Linked DNA regions of Aquabacterium sp. OR-4. The protein of the gene in region 1 interacts with the protein of each later gene in a pairwise test. Links are inferred from orthologs where the notes say so. Each region holds a gene or a part of one and is shown on either strand. Other genes may lie near its edges.

The links.
Region 2: the proteins of accC (region 1) and ribD interact in binary tests that used the Escherichia coli proteins (3 or more experiments, as listed by UniProt). The link is inferred for Aquabacterium sp. OR-4 from one-to-one orthologs.

The regions. Positions count from the first base shown.
Region 1 is NZ_JAOCQD020000001.1:1,019,647-1,022,648, forward strand. The notes cover bases 45-2,977. They hold accC (acetyl-CoA carboxylase biotin carboxylase subunit), read right to left. Parts: upstream 2,220-2,977; coding sequence 870-2,219; downstream 45-869. Other genes in these bases: prmA (50S ribosomal protein L11 methyltransferase), read right to left, coding at 45-858; accB (acetyl-CoA carboxylase biotin carboxyl carrier protein), read right to left, coding at 2,236-2,706. Outside these bases: more of prmA, read right to left, coding at 1-44. UniProt on the Escherichia coli protein: This protein is a component of the acetyl coenzyme A carboxylase complex; first, biotin carboxylase catalyzes the carboxylation of the carrier protein and then the transcarboxylase transfers the carboxyl group to form malonyl-CoA.
Region 2 is NZ_JAOCQD020000002.1:460,837-463,904, reverse strand. What follows is about bases 1-2,999. They hold ribD (bifunctional diaminohydroxyphosphoribosylaminopyrimidine deaminase/5-amino-6-(5-phosphoribosylamino)uracil reductase RibD), read right to left. Parts: upstream 2,069-2,999; coding sequence 932-2,068; downstream 1-931. Other genes in these bases: N4G63_RS14265 (hypothetical protein), read right to left, coding at 2,065-2,999; N4G63_RS14275 (hypothetical protein), read left to right, coding at 627-848. Outside these bases: more of N4G63_RS14265, read right to left, coding at 3,000-3,068. UniProt on the Escherichia coli protein: Converts 2,5-diamino-6-(ribosylamino)-4(3h)-pyrimidinone 5'-phosphate into 5-amino-6-(ribosylamino)-2,4(1h,3h)-pyrimidinedione 5'-phosphate.

The DNA of each region.
Region 1 (3,002 bases):
GAGCGCCAGCCAGGGCGCGTAGGCGGCCTTCAGCTCGTCGGCCTGGCGTTCCAGGATGCCGGCCAGCACCAGGTGGCCGCCGGGCGCCACATGGCTGGCCAGCAGCGGGGCCAGCAGCTTCAGCGGCGTGGCCAGGATGTTGGCCAGCACCAGCGGGTACTCGCCACGCGCGCCGCCCTCGGCACCGTCGGGCAGCGCCGCCTGCAGCGTCACGCCGTTGGCGGCGGCGTTGTCGCGGGTGGATTGCACCGCGGCTTCGTCGATGTCCACCGCGTCGATGCCGCTGGCGCCATGCAGCGCCGCGCCGATGGCCAGGATGCCCGAGCCGCAGCCGTAGTCGAGCACGCGCTGCCAGCCGGCGGCCAGCGCCGGGGCGTGGTTGGCGGTCCAGCGCAGGCACATGCGCGTGGTCGGGTGGGTGCCGGTGCCAAAGGCCAGGCCGGGGTCGAGCCGGATCACCTTCTCGGCCGCGGCCGGCGCCTCGTGCCAGCTGGGCACGACCCAGAAGCTGGGCGTGATCTCCACCGGCGTGAACTGCGACTGGGTGAGCCGCACCCAGTCCTGGTCGGCCACCTCGCGCAGCGCCAGCACCTGCACCGTGGCGGCCCATTCCTGGGCCATCACCAGCGCGGCGGCCTCGGTGGCCTCGGCCTCGCTGGCAAACAGCGCGGTGATGTCGCTGCGCTGCCAGCCCTCGCGCGGCGCGGGCATGCCGGGCTCGCCGAACAAGGCCTGCTCGGCCTCGGTGCCGGCATCGGCATCGGCCACCGAGACCGACAGCGCCTCCAGCTCGTCGACCAGCGCCTCGCTGACCGACTCCACCAGCGCCTCGGGCAGGCGCAACACCAGTTCATGCATGCGATGTCACCTCAGCGTTTATGGTGTTCCAGCCACTTCTCGAGGTAGTGGATGCTGGTGCCGCCCTCGACGAACTTGGCGTCCACCATCAGCTCGCGGTGCAGCGGGATGTTGGTGGAGATGCCCTCCACCACCGTCTCGCTCAGCGCGGTGCGCATGCGCGCCAGCGCCTGCTCGCGGGTGTCGCCGTGCACGATGATCTTGCCGATCATCGAGTCGTAGTTGGGCGGCACCATGTAGTTGGTGTAGACATGCGAATCGACCCGCACGCCGGGGCCGCCCGGGGCGTGCCACACGGTGATGCGGCCGGGCGAGGGCGTGAACTTGAACGGGTCTTCGGCGTTGACCCGCACCTCGATGGCGTGGCCGCGCATCTGCACCTGGCGCTGCGTGAACGGCAGCTTCTCGTTGGCGGCGATGCGGATCTGCATCTGCACGATGTCGACGCCGGTGACCAGCTCGGTCACCGGATGCTCCACCTGCACGCGGGTGTTCATCTCGATGAAATAGAACTCGCCGTTCTCGAACAGGAACTCGAAGGTGCCGGCGCCGCGGTAGCCGATCTTCTTGCAGGCCGCGGCGCAGCGGTCGCCGATGCGCTCGATGATGCGGCGCGGGATGCCCGGCGCCGGCGCCTCTTCGATGATCTTCTGGTGGCGGCGCTGCATCGAGCAGTCGCGCTCGCCCAGCCACACCGCGTTCTTGTGCTGGTCGGCCAGCACCTGGATCTCGATGTGGCGCGGGTTCTGGAGAAACTTCTCCATGTACACCGACGGATTGTTGAAGGCTGCACCCGCCTCGGCGCGGGTGGTCTGCACCGCGTGCAGCAGCGCCGCCTCGGTGTGCACCACGCGCATGCCGCGGCCACCGCCGCCGCCGGCGGCCTTGATGATCACCGGGTAGCCAATGGCCCGCGCCGCCTGCACGATGGCCTTGGCGTCGTCGGGCAGCGCGCCTTCCGAGCCCGGCACGCAGGGCACGCCCGAGCGGATCATGGCCTGCTTGGCCGAGACCTTGTCGCCCATCATGCGGATGGCGTCGGGCGTCGGGCCGATGAAGGTGAAGCCGCTTTTCTCGACCCGCTCGGCAAAGTCGGCGTTTTCGCTGAGAAAGCCGTAACCGGGGTGGATGGCCTCGGCGTCGGTCACCTCGGCGGCCGCGATGATGGCCGGCATGTTGAGGTAGCTCTGACCCGAGGCGGGCGGGCCGATGCACACCGACTCGTCGGCCAGCTTGACGTACTTGGCTTCGCGGTCGGCCTCGGAATACACCACCACCGACTTGATGCCCATCTCGCGACAGGCCCGCTGGATGCGGAGTGCGATCTCTCCGCGGTTGGCGATCAGGATCTTCTTGAACATGCGGTGCTGCCGACGCTCACTCGATGATGAACAGCGGCTGGCCGAACTCGACCGCCAGACCGTTCTCGGCCATCACCTTGGTGATGGTGCCGGACTTGTCGGCCTCGATCTCGTTCATGATCTTCATCGCCTCGATGATGCAGATGGCCTCGCCTTCCTTGACCTGCTGGCCGACCTCGCCCAGCGGCTTGGCGCCGGGGCTCGACGCGCGGTAGAAGGTGCCCACCATCGGCGACTTGACCACATGGCCGGTCTCTTCGGCCGGCGCGGCGGCCACGGCCGCTGCGGCGCCCGGGGCGGCGGCCACCGGTGCACCGGCGGGCGCCTGCGGGGCGGCCATCATCATCATCTGCGGCTGCACCATGCCGGCAGGGGCGGCGCCGGCCTTGACGATGCGCACCTTGCCTTCGGCCTCGGTGATCTCGAGTTCAGAGATGTTCGATTCCGACACCAGGTCGATCAGCGTCTTGAGCTTGCGCAGGTCCATGGGGGTGTTGCTCCGGTTCGGCGGCGCCGCAAGCGGCGCCACGGTGGGACGGCAGACCGCCTTGTCGCGATCTGAATTCATCTGCAGGGACTGAGGCCCGCTGGTGCTGCGTACGGCACCGAAAAGAGGGCGGATTGTGGCACAGTGATGACCCGGCGCCGTGAATTTTGCCGATTTTCTGGCTGGCGGCCGTTGGCGGCGCGTTGACCGGTAATGGCTTGAACTTCAACGACGATGCGCGATTTTCGCCATTGGCGCGCGGCCTGGGGGCGGCTTCTGCGTGGCCGCCGGGTCTG
Region 2 (3,068 bases), on another replicon or contig:
TGATGGGCATTGCAGTGTGTGTGACTGTGCTCCCGGGCAGGCCGACGGGCTGAGCGCCGGCATGCCGAAGCTGTTTACTCACCTGCGTAGAACGTCCTACTGGAATGGGTCGGCGCAGTACCCTCCGGAGTCTTGATAGACTACCGTTTGGCCGGGAATTGTCTTGCGACAAACCTGCGACGGTAGCGCTTGATTTGCTACCCCGTCTACGGTAGGCTTAAGCTACACCGTCGTTCCAAAAACGGCAGTCGAATCAACGGCTTAGCGGCGTAGAGAGGGTATCCCGTCCACTCCGCCAACGTTTTGAGAAGCCGCTGCAGGCCAAAAGCCTGCAGCGGCTTTTTCTCTTTCAGCGCCAGGTACTGCCGCCTGCCATCGGAATCGACCCGATGGGCGCACCGGAGGCCACCATCGGTGGCAGCCTGGGCTGGGCTGGCCGGGGCGCTGTGTGTTCAGTCGGGCGCAGCCCGTCGTGCACTTGCCCAGCGCAGGCATCGGAATTTGTCCGACACGCCGTCGCGCCAAGCGCCGACATGCGGCGCCGGCCGCCGTCCAAGGCGCAATCGCCGATCGGCGCCTAGTCTTGCAGCATCCGCCGACGCTTCGGCGATGACTGGAAGATCGTGATGAGCCAAGCAGAAGAATGTGCGCAGGCGGTGAGTGGTTTCGAACTGCGTTTCGAGTCGCTGTTTGTCGAAGGGCGGGGCCTGGCCTTCCCCTGCGACAGCCGGGGGCAGGTGAACCTGGACGCCTTGAGCGACCGCGCACGCTCGAACTACCTTTATGCCCGCGCCGTGGTGGGCCGCGAGTACCGCCAGCCGGCGGTCTGCCGCAACCACGCCGGCTGAGGCGCTGACGCCCGTGCGGGGCGACGTGGCAAGCCAGGGTTTGCCGTCCGTGAGGGGCGGTGGCCTGGCCTGGAGCGCTGCACTCAGCGCAAGAAGTCGTCGCGGCCCTCGCGGCGCAAGCGCACACGCAGATCGTCTTGCACCAGGCTCGATTCAATGAAGCGCCAGGGCCGGGCCTGAGCCAGCTGCGCCAGCACTGGCATGGCCGCCAGATCGCGGCCCGGCCCCAGCAGCTTGGGGGCCAGGTACAGCAGCAACTCGTCCACCAGGTCGGCCGCAAGCCAGGCGCCGTTGAGCGTGGCGCCGGCTTCGATGTGCAGCTCGTTCACACCTTCTTCCGCCAGGCGCTGCAGCAGCGCGGGCAGATCCACACGGCCGTCGGGCGCGGGCAGCCGCAGGGTGCGGGCGCCCACGGCATGCAAGGCCTGTCGGGCGCTGTCGTTCTCGGCCGCGCCAACCACCAGCACGTCACCAGGCGGGGTCAGGATGCGTGCCGTGGCGGGTGTGGCAAAGCCCGAATCAAGTATCACGCGGCGCGGTTGCCGCGCGATGGGCCATTCGCGCACATCAAGGCGAGGGTCGTCATCGCGCACGGTGCCGATGCCGGTGAGCACGGCACTTGCGCGGCGGCGCCAGGCCTGGCCGTCGGCGCGCGCTGCCGGCCCGGTGATCCACTGGCTGCTGCCGTCGGGCAGGGCCGTGCGGCCGTCGAGCGACGCCGCCAGCTTCATGCGCACCCACGGGCGTCCGCGCTGCACTCGCGACAGAAAACCGATGTTCAGGGCCTGTGCGGCCTGTGTGACCGGGCCGGGCTCGGCCAGATCGACCTGCACGCCGGCCGCACGCAGCAAGGCGATGCCGCGACCTGCGACCTGCGGATACGGATCCTGCAGAGCCACCACCACGCGCGCAATGCCGGCGGCCACCAGCGCTTCGGCGCAAGGGGGGGTGCGCCCATGGTGGGCACAGGGTTCCAGGCTGACCCAGGCCGTACCGCCGCGCAGATCGGCCCCAGCCGATTGGGCCGCGCGCAGGGCCATCACCTCGGCGTGCGGGCCGCCTGCGTGCTGGGTGTGGCCGTCGCCCACCAGGCGCCCATGGGCGTCATGCAGCACACACCCGACCCGTGGATTGGGCTCCGACAGCCCGATGGCGGCTTCAGCCAACTCGATCGACCGCAACAACTGGCAGTGATCAGCGGCTGACAACAGGGAGGTCACGAGGGCTGGTGGCTGAGGGTGTTGGCGTTGATGAACGAGTCCTGCCCGGTCGCTGTGCTGTCGTCGCTATCGGTCGGGCAGATGCCGTTGGCAGCGAGCACCAGGAAGTTCTGGTTGGGAAGATTGTGCGTCACCCGGCTGATGGTGGTGCAGGCATCAGCTTCGGTCTTGCAATAGGTCTTGGGGTGGTCGCGGTTGGCGGTGTAGGCGGTGGTGGCACGCGTGTAGCGGCAGACCCGGTAGCGCCGCGCCGTTTCATCCGCTGCCGGGTTGGTGGTGACGGACCAGCCTGAGACCGACACCGCAACGTCCAGCTTGCCGCCCCAGCCCGAGGTGGATTCACTGAACACCAGGCAGTCGTAGGCGATCGCGTTCGGTCGCGGGCTGGTGGTGGCTGTCGAGATGTAGGCCGCCGAAGAAAAGCACTCGGTGAACGGCGAGGCGAGACCCACTCGGGTGAGGAAATCGATGCCCAGCGGCGTCGTCGCCAAGGCCGGTGTCTCGCCGGTGGGGATGCCTTGCGGGTTTTCGGCCTGCGCCGCCGTGAATCCACCCAAAGGCGGGTTGGCGAGGTGAAACAGGACATGCCCAGACACCAGGCTGCCGTTGCCGATGGCGGGGCATTCGGCCACCAGATCGGCCGTGATGTCGGCCTGGGCGGCCGAGACTGCCGTGCAGCGCTGGCTGATCTGGCCGGTGAGGTTGTTGAACACCCAAACCACCATGCTGCTGGCGGAGGGCTTGTAGGCACTCCTGCCATTGCCCAGGTCGCGGGCGTTGACCGGGATCGACACGTGGCGATTGTTGCGGCGCGCCGTCTCGCCCGAGAACGGCGGCAGCATGAGCAGGCCGGACAAGGCCGGCGCCGCCGCAGCCACCACACCTTGCAGGCGCACGGTACGGGTCTCGTCGGTGCGATCCTTCCAGGTGACGGTGGTTTGAGCGATGTTGGCCTGGGCCGCCAACATGTTGCGAGCCACCATATCGGCGGGCCGCGTTG